DNA from 2 places in the Altericista sp. CCNU0014 genome. Region 2 is predicted to be linked to the other one. Evidence: predicted binding sites of a transcription regulator. Region 2 holds the regulator's gene; the other holds the start of a gene.
The links. Region 2 encodes HrcA, which represses chaperone genes, less so after heat shock. Its sites were predicted from a motif close to TTAGCACTCNNNNNNNNNGAGTGCTAA; they were not measured.
Positions count from the first base shown of each region.

Region 1: the regulator HrcA is predicted to act here: its motif matches at 4,812-4,838, upstream of groES (co-chaperone GroES).

Region 1 is NZ_CP137338.1:3,530,610-3,538,469, forward strand. It holds gene R6H26_RS16820 (NADH-quinone oxidoreductase subunit M) at 1-151, shown strand, start outside; gene R6H26_RS16825 (CO2 hydration protein) at 217-1,512, shown strand; gene R6H26_RS16830 (fasciclin domain-containing protein) at 1,644-2,045, shown strand; gene R6H26_RS16835 (family 10 glycosylhydrolase) at 2,097-3,299, shown strand; gene R6H26_RS16840 (SLC13 family permease) at 3,412-4,758, shown strand; gene groES (co-chaperone GroES) at 4,874-5,185, shown strand; gene groL (chaperonin GroEL) at 5,268-6,905, shown strand; gene R6H26_RS16855 (hypothetical protein) at 7,370-7,860, shown strand, end outside.
Region 2 is NZ_CP137338.1:5,778,033-5,785,892, reverse strand. It holds gene murF (UDP-N-acetylmuramoyl-tripeptide--D-alanyl-D-alanine ligase) at 169-1,527, shown strand; gene R6H26_RS27435 (ABC transporter permease) at 1,524-2,309, opposite strand; gene R6H26_RS27430 (ATP-binding cassette domain-containing protein) at 2,309-3,292, opposite strand; gene hrcA (heat-inducible transcriptional repressor HrcA) at 3,577-4,677, opposite strand; gene R6H26_RS27420 (rhodanese-like domain-containing protein) at 4,704-5,054, opposite strand; gene R6H26_RS27415 (hypothetical protein) at 5,677-7,383, opposite strand; gene R6H26_RS27410 (DUF3181 family protein) at 7,410-7,718, opposite strand; gene R6H26_RS27405 (2TM domain-containing protein) at 7,750-7,860, opposite strand, start outside.

The DNA of each region.
Region 1 (7,860 bases), 2.2 Mb from region 2:
TCTGGGCGTCCAGCCCTACTGGTTGGTGCATTGGAGCGAACCGACGACGGCTGCCATGGCTCAAGTGGCAGCAACGTACGATCCTTCGCCAAAGGACTTTGCATTCAAGCAATCGGAATCGGTAGGGGCTGGGTTGGCCAAAGCTGTATAACTCTCACCTACGTTAACATTCCGCACTTCAACGTACGCCTTTATTAGTATTAGAGATATGTCGCCATGCAGACCCTCGAAAGACCCACGACACTCCCACCCTCTACCCACGAATTTGCTGAAGTCATCCATCGCTTAGAGGCGGGCGGCGCAATGCTGCCAGACACCCCCGAAAACCTGATGCAAATTATCGGCATCTATAAAGCTTATGCCGTGCCCATGGACTTCTACTGGCGCGACTTGCTCTACATTGCCGAGAATGTCTTTCTCAATCCCCTCCCGTTTTTCAAATACTTCCTGCCTCAAGAATACCTAGACCTGCACAACCATTACGCTGGAGACGACGCCGACCTGCGGATTTGGCGCGGAGAAGCCACAGCGCATCCAGAACTGCTGGAGTTCATGGAGAAAGGCGAAACAGGCAAACTTCCCAAACTCCTGCACCATTGGTTCCACGATCGCATCAACATGGAATTTGCTGAAGCTTGCATGCAAGCAATGCTCTGGCACGGTCGCGATATGGGCTGGGGGCTATTCGACGGCTACCTCGACAGCGACGAGTATCGCACCAACGCCGATCGCGCCATCAAAGCCTACTTCAAATACAACCCGCCCATGCTGGCGCTGTACAAACTCTTCCCAGACATGTTTTTAGAACAGTGTCGGATGATGTCCTACACCGCCAACCTAGGCTTATTCTGGGAAATCATGGCTCCCGTCTTCTTTGAAATGTCCGATATTTTCGATGAAGGCGGCTTCAAAGGCATCCCCGATGCCATGAACTTTTTAGTGAACGGGATTTTTGCAATTGCCGGACGCCCCATCTACCACCACGTTTACATTCGCGGCGAGCGGTTTGAAATCATTCCCAAATCCAAAGGCTTCATGTGGCTCTACGAAGCGGCCCTTCCCTACGTCGAAGCCGTCTTTTACCGCACCGCCCCCTTCCGAGGCACCAAATCCTACAACGCCCAAGCCGGACAAGTCCCTACAGAACAAAAAGACTTCCACTATGGCATTTTGTACGCCGATGTCTTTCCAGTCGGCTCCGCCGGAATTCCGCCCACCTTGTTGATGCAGGACATGCTGCATTTTCTGCCGCCTTATCTCGTGGAGTACTACCAAAACCACTGTCGTGGCGAAGACGATATGCTCATTCAGCTCGGGATTACCTTCCAGCGATCGATGTACTGCGTAACCTCCGCTGTCATTCAGGCATTGCGTCAGGCACTGCTGTACCCTTTAGACGATCCAAATCCAAAACATCTCCAGGCCAACCGCGCCTTCTTCGAAGCTCAGCTCGATCGGTTCAAGCGTCCCGAAGCGCGCCTGCGCGATATTCAATCGCAAAATTATCGGTAAATAGCATTGCATTTGGCAAAGAGGGCGCAAAGCCTTGCGCCCCTACAGCATCTTGGATTGGTGAAAAATCCCTCTCTTCAAACATCCCGATCGCCCTTCTCTCCCGCCTCCCACCCCTGCACACCAAAACCATGCCCACCATCGTAGACATTGCCGTCAGCAACCCCGCCTTCAGTACCCTCGTCACCGCCGTCAGCGCCGCTGGACTCGTCGAAACCCTCCAAAGCCCCGGCCCCTTTACCGTCTTCGCCCCCACCGACGACGCCTTCGCCAAGCTCCCCCCCGGCACCATCCAAACCCTCGTCCAAAACATCCCCCAACTCACCCGCATTCTGACCTTCCACGTCGCATCCGGCAAGTTTACTAAAGACGATTTGGCAAAAATGGGTATAATTACCTCTATTGAAGGTTCTCCCATCAAAATTGATTGTTCCGATGGATTTGAAGTTAAAAACGCAACCGTTGTTGCCGCTGACATCGAAGCCGATAACGGCATCATTCACGTCATCGATACCGTCATCTTGATGGGTTAGCCCTATGGGCGATCGCCCCAAAATCGATTGCTGTTTTGCCTCACTCCTCCCATGCTCCTCACCACTCTTCACACCCTCAGAGCGCGTATCAGACAGTTTCGCCTTCGCCTCCCCCTCCTGTTTCTAATTGCCCTGTTGTCCACCCAAGGATTGGCCCAAGCAACCCTCCTATCGTCCCAGCGCACCCCTTCCGATATCCGAGGCGTGTGGCTCACCATCAACGACAGCGTAATCTGGCGCGATCGAGCAAACACCCAAAAAGCCGTTACCGATCTCGCCCGACTCAACTTCAACACGATCTATCCCGTAGTTTGGAATTCCGGCTACACCTTATACCCCAGCGCCGTAGCCCGACAAGCCAAAATTCAAGATTTTGTCCCCAAAGGCAAACAAGGTCAAGATACGCTTGCAGACATTATTACAAAAGGCCACCAACAAGGATTGCGCGTCATTCCGTGGATGGAATTTGGGTTCATGACCCCGCCCAGTTCCGAACTCGCCCTCCAACATCCCGACTGGCTCACTCAACAGGCCAACGGCAATCGAAACTGGGTCGGAGCCGCAGGCGAAGTGGTATGGCTCAATCCCTTTCATCCCGAAGTCCAGACCTTCTTCTCCAATCTAGTCACAGAAGTCGTTTCCCGTTACGACGGAGACGGTATTCAGTTTGACGACCACACCAGCTTGCCGAATTCCTTTGGCTACGACCCCTACACGCTCAGCCTCTACGCCAAAGAAACCAAAAAAACAGGCATGCCTCACCCCAACGATCCGCATTGGGTGAGCTGGCGGGCCAACAAAATTTCGAGCTTTATCGAACAGCTCAACAAACGCGTCAAAGCCATCCGTCCCAACGCCGTGTTTTCCGTCGCACCCAACCCCTACGACACCGCCTACAAGGGCTATTTGCAAGACTGGTTGGGCTGGATTCGCAAAGGCTGGGTGGATGAGCTAATCGTGCAAATCTATCGACCGACGCTAGAGAGCTTTATGGCTCAGGCCACTCGTCCAGAATTAACAGAAGCAAGACAAAAAATTCCGACTGGGGCGGGGATTTTGACTGGATTGCAAAACCAAAAGATCTCCATGGCGCAAATTCAGGCCCAAACACGCGCCGCACAATCCATTGGATTGGGGGTTACTTATTTCTATTACGAAAGCCTTTGGGACGAAGCCCCAGAGCCGATCGCCCAGAGACAGTCGCAGTTTCAAACCTTGCTAGCAACCAATTCTTTACAATCTCGGTCGCGCTAACCTAAGGTGAGTTTCAGCCCAGCGAGAGATAAAATCGCAACCTGAAACGATGACAGGTAGAATTGATTCGTCCGTTGCGGTCTCATCGACTCAGTTTTACCTCGGAGGTAGCATGATGGAAAATTGGTCTGCGATCGCCGCCTCTGCCATCTTTATCAGCGTATTTGCCCTCATCATCAGCGAGAAAACCCACCTGATGATTGCAGGGTTGCTGGGAGCCTTACTCCTAGTGCTGCTCAATATTCTGTCACTACAGGAAGCCATTAACTACATCAGCCGCAGCCACGCCACCCTAGCGCTCTTTTTTGGCGTCATGGTCATGGTGCGCGTCTTCGAACCCACCCGCATCTTCGAGTACCTCGCCACTCAAATCGTCATCCTGGCTAAAGGTCAAGGGAAACGCCTGCTGATCGGCATCGTGGCAATCACCACCCCCGTGTGTGCCGTACTGCCCAACGCCACCACCGTTATGCTGTTGGCTCCCCTAGTGCCACCCATGGCGGAAGAATTAAACATTAACTTCATCCCACTGCTGATTTTGATGGTCTTTGTCGCCAACAGCGCCGGACTCCTCACCATCATCGGCGACCCTGCCACCTTCATCGTGGGTGATGCCGTCAATATCAGCTTTTTGGACTATCTGGGAAAGCTGAGCCTAGGTGGGGCGATCGCCATCATCACAATCCTCTTACTGCTGCCCAGACTGTTCCCCAGCATTTGGCGCACTCAGCTAGAACATCCCGAAGAACTCCCCAAGATTAAAATTCAGCATCCCCGCATCTTGGCACCGGGCGGCATCATTGTCGCGCTTGTCCTGCTCTTTTTTGCGATTGGCGAGCTTTTGCCCACCCCCATTTCCCCGGCCACGATTGCCCTCTTGGGGGCAGCCTTGTGTCTGCTCCTCTGCCATCACAGCAAAACCGATTCCGTTTCAAATATTCTCAAGGATGTGGATTGGAGTACCCTAATTTTTTTCATGAGCATCTTCGTGCTGATTGGGGGACTCGAAAAAACAGGCGTAATTGGCAGTGCCTCCGGTATTCTGGCAGTCATCCTAGGGAAAAATATTGCGCTGGGATCCATAGTATTGCTGTTTACCGTAGGGCTACTGTCTAGCCTGATTCCCAACATTCCGCTCGTCGTGGCAATGGTGCCTCTCCTGAAGCAGTACGTCGTCACCGTCGGCTTAGCCAGCCCTGCCATCTTGGATCCAAATTTTGAAGGTCAGTTCCCACCCGAAATCCTGCCTTTGTTTTACGCGATGATGTACGGCGCAACGTTGGGCGGCAACGGCACGCTAGTGGGAGCATCTTCTAACATCGTGGCGGCAGGTATTTCAGAACAGCACGGCAAGCGCATTTCCTTTAAAACTTTCTTGAAGTACGGCATCCCCGTAACAGTGTGCCAGCTCGTCGCAGTCTGTCTGTACGTCGTGGTGCGGTTTCTCATTTTTCGCTAGTTCGGGAACCCGTACAGGTCTACAATTGCGAACCCTAGCGGCATTCCAGTAAATTAGCACTCGGGAGTAGAGAGTGCTAAACTTCACATCCCTTGTCGTTAGGAGAAAAATTGATATGGCAGCAGTAACCCTAAGCGTATCGACCGTCAAACCCTTGGGCGATCGCGTTTTTGTAAAAGTCAGCGCTTCCGAAGAAAAGACCGCTGGAGGCATCTTACTTCCCGATAACGCTAAAGAAAAGCCCCAAATCGGCGAAGTTGCCGCCGCAGGTCCTGGCAAGCGCAACGACGACGGAACGCGTCAAGAAATGGAAATCAAGATTGGCGATAAGGTTTTGTACTCCAAGTACGCCGGAACTGACATCAAGCTCGGTGGCGACGAGTACGTCCTCCTGTCTGAGAAAGACATCTTGGCCATCGTGGACTAACAATCCGCAGAATTGCGCGTGCGAAAAACGCTGACTTGTTGAAGTAAAGACGATTGACTAGAGCACCAGAGGTTGAGTTTGTATGGCTAAGCGAATTATTTATAACGAGAACGCGCGTCGCGCCCTCGAGAAAGGGATGGACATTTTGGCGGAAGCCGTTGCCGTTACCCTTGGACCTAAGGGTCGCAACGTCGTCCTGGAAAAGAAATTTGGCGCACCTCAAATCGTCAATGATGGCGTCACCATCGCCAAAGAAATCGAGCTAGAAGACCACATCGAAAATACCGGCGTTGCCCTGATCCGTCAGGCTGCTTCCAAGACCAACGACGCAGCAGGCGACGGCACCACCACTGCAACGGTGCTGGCCCACGCAATGGTCAAAGAGGGACTGCGCAACGTTGCCGCTGGTGCAAATGCTATCTCCCTCAAGCGCGGAATTGAAAAGGCCACGGGCTTCTTGGTCGACAAGATTGCAGAACATTCCCGTCCTGTGGAAGACTCCAAGGCGATCGCCCAGGTTGGCTCCATCTCCGCCGGAAACGACGAAGAAGTGGGTCAGATGATTGCCAATGCGATGGATAAGGTCGGCAAAGAGGGCGTCATTTCCCTTGAAGAAGGCAAGTCCATGAGCACCGAACTCGAAGTCACCGAAGGGATGCGCTTTGACAAGGGCTATATCTCGCCCTACTTCGCCACCGACACCGAGCGGATGGAAGCTGTCCAAGAAGAGCCTCTCATTCTGATTACCGACAAAAAAATCGGCCTCGTGCAGGACTTGGTGCCCGTCCTCGAGCAAGTGGCTCGGGCTGGACGTCCCCTGCTGATCATTGCCGAAGACATCGAGAAAGAAGCCCTCGCAACCCTCGTGGTGAACCGCCTGCGTGGCGTCCTCAACGTTGCAGCGGTGAAGGCTCCTGGCTTTGGCGATCGCCGTAAGGCCATGCTGGAAGACATCGCCGTCCTCACGGGCGGTCAGCTCATTACCGAAGATGCCGGTTTGAAGCTAGAAAGCACCAAACTGGAGCAGTTGGGTAAAGCACGTCGCGTCACCATCACCAAAGACAGCACGACCCTCGTTGCGGAAGGGAACGAAACCCAAGTCAAGACACGGGTCGAGCAAATCCGCCGTCAAATGGAAGAAACCGATTCTTCCTACGACAAAGAAAAGCTCCAAGAGCGTTTGGCTAAGTTGGCGGGCGGCGTGGCCGTCATTAAGGTCGGTGCTGCCACCGAAACCGAAATGAAAGACCGCAAACTCCGCCTGGAAGATGCCATCAACGCTACCAAAGCGGCAGTTGAAGAAGGTATCGTTCCTGGTGGCGGTACCACCCTCGCCCACCTCGCACCTCAGCTCGAAGAATGGGCCACTGCCAATCTGAGTGGCGAACAGCTGATCGGTTCTCAAATCGTCGCGCGGTCTTTGACAGCACCCCTCAAGCGGATTGCTGAGAACGCTGGCAAAAATGGCGCGGTGATTGCCGAATACGTGAAATCTAAGGAGTTCAACGTCGGCTACAACGCTGCTGTGGACGAGTACGTCGATATGTTTGCCGCTGGTATCGTAGATCCTGCCAAGGTAACGCGATCGGCGCTGCAAAACGCAGCCTCGATCGCCGCTATGGTGCTGACGACCGAGTGCATCATCGTCGACAAACCCGAACCGAAGGATGGCGCACCCGCAGGTGCCCCTGGCGGCGGTATGGGTGACTTTGACTACTAATTTGTGACTGCTAATTTTGTTGAATTGATTTAGCCCAGTCGTACAGACAAAGGGGTAGCTACTGGCTACCCCTTTGTTGCTTTAAAAAATCAAAAGCATCGCTCAAACAACAAAAATACGATGTTGTTTAGAAAAAATATTTAGATTGCTAATTCAGCCAAGGCCATAATTTCTTCTAGAAAAGAGGTAGTTGGCTTGCAGTGCATTGCAAAACCATTTTTTTGCTTGTTTCTATCTTTAGATGGAGCCGTCAAAGCAGATCGGGTTTTTAACTATTCAATCCAGTAGTTTGTTGACTCCTTCTTTAGCGTGAGGTAATTGCGAATTAAAGACATTAGATTACTGGTATAGCCTGAAAATGTCTTGCACTTTGGATACAACCGTAACTTTAGGTAAAGCATTAACAAAGCCTAAAAATCAAAATTAATAAGCTGCAACCAGATTGCAATTTGAGGATTTAACCCATGAAAAAGATTGTTTCTTTAACCCTTGCCTCTTTAGTGGTAGCTGCGTTGTTGCCTAGTGCCGCCCGCGCTCAAATGTCTGAGCCTACAACCAGTCCAGCTAGTCCAACTAGCCCCACTAGTCCAACTGCTCCGGGCGCGACGCCCGATGGAACGACTGCTCCTAGCACTGCACCTGTAGCTCCAAGCGAAAGCTCGCCTTCGACAACCACCGCGCCTGCAGCGGGTGCTAAAGGGTTGTGTGCGGCACCGATATCCAGTACTGGAACCTCAGGTACGGGTACGGCATCGTCTACCACGAGTTCCACATCGTCTACTACAACCACAACTGGCACGACGAACTCCAGTACTTCGACGACCGAAACTAGAATAGCTTCTACCAGTACGACGCCTTCGTCTGCTGCTCCTAGTGAACCGATCGCCTCTCGTATATTAAATGCAAGCAGCGACCAAGTTGAATACAACAATCTGGTTGGTCCATCTCACTACAT
Region 2 (7,860 bases):
CCTCAAAGCATTATCGCTTACTCCTAAATCATACTCATAACGACTTCGCTTTGCAAGTCGTTCGCACCGACGCGAGGGTTAGGGTTCAAAATCTGTGGCGTCGGAGGCGAAAACGGCAATCCAGGATGGTAGATTACAGGCGGAGAACTCCTCATCATCCCCATTTTTATGACGTTTCAACTCACCCTAGCGCAGCTTATCGATGTCTTGAATGCGACCCCGCTCCACGTATCGGAACAAGCGCGATCGCAGGTCGCCGTGGGACTCAATACCGATACGCGTGCGATCCGAGCGGGAGAGATCTTTTTAGCCCTGCGCGGGGAAAGTTTTGACGGACATCGTTTTGTAGAACAGGCGATCGCCGCTGGGGCCATTGCAGCCATCGTAGATCGGCCCATCGCCGCAGAGGTACCGCAGATTTTGGTCGAGAATACGCTGCGCGCCTATCAGGCGTTGGGGAGATGGTGGCGCGATCGATTCTCGATCCCCGTTATTGCCATTACGGGCTCTGTGGGTAAAACCACCACCAAAGAACTCGTGGCGGCAGCACTGGCAACGGCTGGTTCTGTCTTAAAAACCGAGGCGAATTTCAATAATGAAATCGGGGTGCCCAAAACCCTACTCAACCTGGATTCCAGCCACGATTTTGCAGTCATTGAGATGGGAATGCGCGGCCCTGGCGAAATTGAGGAGCTGACCCGTATCGCGCGCCCTACGATCGGACTCATTACCAACGTGGGGACGGCCCATATCGGACGGCTGGGTTCCAGGGAAGCGATCGCCCGTGCCAAGTGCGAGCTGCTCGCTACCATGCCTGCCGACAGCATCGCCATTCTCAACGCCGAAAATCCGCTCTTGCTAGAGACCGCCAAGACCGTCTGGCAGGGCCGCACGATCGCCTACGGACTGACTGCGGGAGATCTGCGCGGCACGTTACCGGACGATCGCGCAATTAAAGTCGAAGGCACGTCCTATCCGCTGCCGCTGCCGGGAGAACACAACGCGCTGAACTTTTTGGCGGTCCTTGCCATCATGCAATCGCTTCAGCTAGACGATACCCCGCTCCGCAAGGGCATTACTGTAAATCTCCCCGAAGGACGAGCGCAGCAGTATCAAGTGCCCAACGATATCGTGCTGTTGGATGAAACCTACAACGCAGGAGCAGAATCCATGTCGGCTGCCCTCAAACTACTGGCCCAAACCCCTGGGAAACGACGGATTGCAGTCCTAGGCCCGATGAAAGAGCTAGGAGACTATGCCGAAGAACTGCACTGCAAAGTAGGCGAGCAGGTGGAGGCGTTGAAAATCGACGCGCTCTATATCTTGGACAAAGGCGCAGAAGGAACGGCGATCGCCCAAGGTGCGGGGACAGTGCCCACCCAACAGTTTGAGGAGCATGACGCACTAGCCATGCATTTAGCGAGCGTCGTAGAGAAGGGCGATCGCCTTTTGTTTAAGGCATCCCATTCCGTCGGGCTAGATCGCGTGGTGAATGACCTCAAGGCTCGTTTGCGAGCAGAGACCTAAGCCCCCATCCCGGAATAGTGCCTCAACCCGCGTCGCCACAGCCAGCGGTTAATGCCCCAGAATAAGACGCTCCAAGCCAGTATGACGCCAAAACCTTGCCCCACATCGACAGGAATCCCCACCAACAAACTGGCTGGGAAATAAATGAGATACGGGAACGGCGTCCACATCACCACCGCTCTTACCCCCTCAGGGAAAACATTCAACGGCGCAATCATGCCGGACAAGAACAAATAAAACAAAAACCAAAATTGCTCGATCGCCGTGGCGCGTTCCGTCCAAAAGGCGAACATGGCAAAGGTGTATTGAATCAAGAACCGGAGGACGAAGGCGAGGAGAATGGCGGCGATCGCCAAAACCGCCTCTATCCCCTTCGGCACCCAAAATGATTGGGGATAGAGCGCGAAAAACAGCACCATCAGGGCGATCGTAAAGGGCATCCGGGCAAAGCGCTCGGCAATATGTCCGGCGACGTGATGCCAGACTGGATCGATCGGCTGTAGCAGTCGCGGGGAGAGCCGTCCCTCTACCACTTCCTTTTCAAACTCCCAAACCACCCAGACAATGGTGAGCTGGCGGATCAAAAACACGCTGATGAAGTAGCGCGCAAAGTCGATGGCCGAAAGCGAGAATTCGCCCCCTTCCGCAGCCTGGGTCCAAACCCCCATCATGATGAGGGGCAAGGAATTGGCCAGCACCCATAAAATCAGCTCGGCACGGTACTCCACCATATAGGCGTAGTACACCGACAGGAACACCTTAGATTTGTGAAGGATCTGCATCACTCAACGACTCCAGCCTTAAACACGCGACCGATAATTTCTTCAATGGGCGGGTCGGTAACGGTCAGGTCGCAGACGGGTAGGTCGGCCAGGAGTTTTGCGACGGAGCGGGTCAGGTCTTCGCGATGGACGATAAAACAGACTTCTCGCCCGACAATGGATTCAACTTCGCCGTAGGGCGCGAGTTCTGCTTCTAGCATCGTCTGCTTTAGCTCTAGCTTCACTTGGCGGTACGGGGCAAAGCGATCGAGCAAGCCATCCAAAGCCCCGTCGTAGATCAGCTGTCCCTGATGGATCAGCAGAACGCGATCGCACAGAGCCGTAATATCGGCCATGTAGTGGCTGGTCAGCAGAATGGTGGCGTCAAAGCGCTCATTATAGGTCTGCAAAAATTCCCGGACGCTGACTTGGGCGTTGACATCTAGCCCTAAGGTCGGTTCGTCTAAGAACAAGACCTGCGGCTGATGGAGGAGCGCCGCCAAGAGTTCCGCCTTCATCCGCTCCCCCAAGGAGAGCTTGCGCACGGGTTGGGCGAGCTTCTCTTCGAGGGCCAGCATTTCGGTGAGTTCGCCCACGCGTCGTTTGAAATCGCGATCGCCAATGCCGTAGACTGCCGCATTGATCCGCAGAGAATCCATCGCGGGCAAATCCCAGAGCAATTGCTGCTTTTGCCCCATCACCAGGGTGATTTTTTCTAAAAATGCCTTGCTGCGTTTAAAGGGAATATTGTCCGCAACGCGCACTCTCCCGCTAGAGGGATGAATTAATCCCGTCAGCATTTTGAGCGTCGTGGTTTTACCAGCCCCATTGGGGCCGAGAAAGCCCACCACTTCACCGGGCTGGATCTCGAAACTCACGTCCTTAACCGCATTCACGAGCCGATTTTGACGATTGAAGAAATGCGACAGGGTGCCGCGCAGTCCTGGTTCCTTGATAGCAACCGGATAAACCTTAGAGAGACAATCCGCAATAATGATAGACATACTGTCTATGCTAGCCAACTGTCACGCACTCTGGGTGCTACTTTCGGCTGCTTTTACCGCGATCGAGCTGATTTTTATCCGTTGAAGGAGCCGCAAGATCGAGGTTCTCGCGTTTGTGGCTCGGCAGACGAGCGAGCGACGTGCTAGCCTGGATTATTCCCCAATCGCCAGAACACAGATGGAACGGCACCCTCCAAAAACAGACTGTTTTTTAGGCAAATCGCCAGATTGTTTGGTTGGCATAGATTTCGAGGATTTTCCAAAATCGTCATGAATAATGCAGGCTAGGAAGCTTTGCTGAGCCGAGCGCTCAGAAACTCAGCCGTCCCTTCCACAAATGCAATCACCTTGTCGTAGGCCATGCGCGTAGGACCCAAAACGCCTACGCTGCCGACAGGCGTGGTGCCTTTTTGATAAACCGATGAAACCAGCGCGCAGTTTTGGATGGGTTTGAGCGCGTTCTCCGTGCCGATGCGAATCAGCACGGGAGGGCGGTTGCCTTTTTGGGCAGGCGGTACTTGGAACTCCAATCCTTCGTAAATCAGGGGCCAGAGCCGATCTTGCTCCTCTTCCAACATCTGAATGATGGTCTGAGCCTGAGCCAATTCTGAAAACTCAGGCTGGCGCAAAAACTCAGAAACACCGCCAATTAAAATGGGATTGGCAACGGGCAACTGATTCCGCTGACTGAGATCCTGACAAAGCTGCTTCAAAAACGCTGCAAACTTTTGAAATTGGCGGTCTAGCTCCTCCCAATCAATGGAAGCAAGCTCCGATAGCGACTTGCCACACAGGTGATGATTCAGGAAATTCGATAATAGGTGCAGCTCTTGCTCCAATAGCTCGGAGTCTTCAGATTCCCCAAGGTGCGCTGGCAAATCCATAAACACAGAACGGGTTTCGTAGGTATCCGTCACCAAAATGAGCATCACCCGCTGCGGCTCGACCTGCACCAGATGGAGGTGACGAATTGCAGTCGCAAGCGATGACTGAGGCACTGTAATGAGTGCCACGCAGCCGCTGAGGGTCGCTAAGATTTGAGCGGCTTGGCGCAGTAGGGTTTCAAAACTAGCGTGCTCGGATGGAAGGCGTTTGGACAAAAGCTGCTGGATGCGCTCTACCCATTGATCCGAGGGGGTAATGAGCTTATCCACGTAGACGCGATACCCAGAATCAGAAGGAACCCGACCTGCCGACGTGTGGGGCTGATAGAGCAAGCCCTCCTTTTCAAGCACGCCCATGACGTTGCGGATGGTGGCAGAACTGAGGCTAAACTCGTACTCCTTCGCCAGCGCCTGAGAGCCAACAGGTTCTGCGGTTTCAATATAGTAATTAACGGTGGCCCAGAGTACTTTTTGCTGGCGCTCGGTCAGTTGAACGTACATGACTGTATCTCACAGAGACAAGGGGGCTAATAGCGAGGAATAGAAGGATCGACCGCTAGAGAATAGGCATCGATTCCGCCCGCTACATTTTTGACGTTCGTAAAGCCCTGTTGGATCAACCACTGGCACATCTGGGCAGAGCGCATGCCGTGGTGGCACATGACGTAGGTTTCGGCCTGGGGGTCTAGCTGGGCGGGCAGCGTCGCCATCCATTCTGCGGACTGGCTTAGGGGAAAGACTTGAAATCCAGGTAGAGCGGCGATCGCAATTTCCTGCGGCTCGCGGACATCAATGAGCTGAAGCGGGGTATCCGCCGCTGCGATGCGCTGCGCTAAAGTCTCGACCGTAATTTCTGAAAGCGTGCCATCGTAGGACATAAGCGTTTTGAAAGAGATGTTTTTATAATTCAGAGCAAGTTAACACGAATTTAACATTTAGACGGGAAGTCCCGCGCTGTACCTGATAGGGTCAGCGTCGGGATGAAAGGCGCGGCGTTGAGGAGTTCAACCCCTGAACATTTTTGCCCACCGCGCAAACAGTGAAGGGGTTGGCGACGAACCGCCAAAAGTGTAAGGTTGAGGAACACCAACTAATTACAAGGTTTTTCCACCCCTCCTTTTGTGTGTCGAGAAAAATATCACCCTCGAAAACGTAATGGTGACGCGCCAACGCAAGGAAGAAAGGAAAGCTCAAATCAATATTCATAAAGTCGGCGGGAGGTCTATCTCGTGGACTATAAACAAATTGCCTGCGGACGGGGTTCTGAACGGGGATTGTAAATCTCTTGCAATCTAGGAAAGACCGGATGATGTAGGAACTTCTCAAAGTGCGGTGCTCCTTCAGTGGTGGTACATGAGCCGAGAAGCCCGCGCTGTATGCGGAGCATCAGCGTCGGGAGTATGTCACAAGAAATTAAGTGTATTCTGGCATAGCTTCACAGACTTCGCGCTGCCATGCCAGACGAAATCGGTCGATGCGGATAGCGATGGAGGGAACGACCTAGAAATTACCCGATGGGCTATTTTGCGGAGACTGCTCGTCCTGGGCCGATGGTTTGGGGCTGGGCGTTACAGGCGAAGGTACGACATCCGGCGCAGGAGAAGTCTCTGTCATGGACGAAGGCGAAGCACTCTGTGAAGGGGAAGATGCTGGGATGGGTGAAGGTGAAGCACCTCCCTTCGGAGAAGGGAGCGCTGCCGGAGAAGGGATTGCTTTGGAAGCTGGGGGTTGAGGGGGCGGCGCCGGGGGAATATCTGGCTGATTCAGTTGCTTAAAGAGCTTGTGGGCAAGGTTCGCGATCGCCGTTTGGCCGTTAGATTGGCGGTTGACCCAAGCGATCGCCTGCCCCTCAGACCCTCGAACCATCCGCAGCAGCGCGCCCCACACAATAGCGTTGGATTCGGCAGGGGTAATCTTCAGCGCCGTATCGATGCGACTCGACAAGCGACCCGTGTCGGATAGCAGCATTTCGCGGACTTCCGAGCGGGCGGAACGATCGGATTGCAACACATCTAAGGCAGGCGTCCAGGAGCCATTGACCAAGTAGCCCAGAATCCGCTGTACCGTACTGGCCGAGGGTTGATTGGCTTGGGCTTGCGTCACCCTAGCATGGAGCTGAATGGAGTCAAACTGCGCCTGCATCTCTGGGTTCCAGCGGACGAACTTATCTTGTTTGACTTGTTTGAGCTGTGCGAGAGCAGGCGTCCACAATCCACTTTTAGCAAGGGTTAGCGCATCCAGGTAGGCGCGGGCACTCGAGGCTGGCTGCGTCAGGGTAATGGGCCGCAGTTGACGGGCAACGCCATCGGCCATCTTGAGCTGGTAGATCGCGTACTGAGGCTCAATTCCAACGGTTTGGTTCACCACCAGTTCCGGCAAGTTGTCCCCCGTAACCTGCTGCCACTGAGGCACCTCTCCCGACGGGCTGACCCAGTTCAGCATGAGATCCAGGCGTTCGCGACGCGGGTTGAAGTAAAAAATTTGTCCGTAGGTCGCAACGCTGCTGCCCTTGGTCTGGAGTCCGGTCAACCGCAGCCACAGCCCTGGCTCGGGTGCGGGGTTGTAAACCTCAGATTGAGTGAGGGGCAGGGGCTGGCTGGACCCAACGGAAACTGACGGATTTTGGTCCAAGGCCAAGAGATCTGCGCCAGAGGGTCCCTTAACTGCAATGACTTCCGTCAGGCGGAAGTAGGGTTTGCTGAGAACCAACCGAATCAGCCACGGTAATTGTAAAGCGCGATAGATCCGAAGTTGGCGAATGCTCTGGCAGGAGTCGCTACAGCTCGCCCCCTCGGTTTCCTTCGCTAAAATCGGCATTGCAATGTCGTCGGCGGTCTTGACCTCGCCTCCTAGGGCAAATTCGGACTTCAATACAATAGGCTGACCTGCCGCAAACCCCTCTTGGTTCAGCGCGGCTTGGATTCGATCGAGGGTTTGGGGCGTAGAGCGATCGCGCTGGCGGGGATGCGTTGTACCCAATAACTCGCGGTCGACCCAGAATGCCAAATCTGGATTGACGAGGTACTGAAAGCTCAGCCATAGAGCCGCAGCGATCGCCCCAAAGCTGCCCAACAATATCAGCCAGGACAGGCGAAGACCTACCTTGCTAGCGCGAAGGGGAGTAGTGCCAAGAGCGGGAGAACTCGCAACATAGGCAAATGGCTTAGGCTTTCGCGCCTTTCGCCGAAACGGTTGGCGTGAACTCACAAGTTTTACGACGGTCGAATAGGGGGCTACAGACGGCGCTGAAAGTCTTCTAGCAAATCCATCAAATTAACCTGGCACTGCATGGGCAACAGCTCTATGAGCGGCAGTTCCCGCTTCCCTCCGCCCAACGAAACCGTCAAGGCAGAAAGGACCTGCATCACCTGAGACTCTTCAAGGGTTCCAGCCGACAGCAACGGAGCCAGCTGCTTTGCCAAAACCACATCCAAATGGGCGTCGGCAAGATAGAGGTGCCACTTGGCCACGTCAATATAAATATTCTTCCCAATTTCTGAAGCTAAGGCTTCTAAGTCGCTAGCAGAAAGTGCGTTAGTCATGATTAAGTCCGCCCCTTGCGTTCTATGGCGTTTAAATTTGCTCCGGTTTGCGATCTTTTGCGGACGGGTCTTGGGGCTGAGCCGCATCGGCTCCGCTGTAGTCAGCCCATCCAAAAACGTACAGCCCGTGAACGAGCAGCAC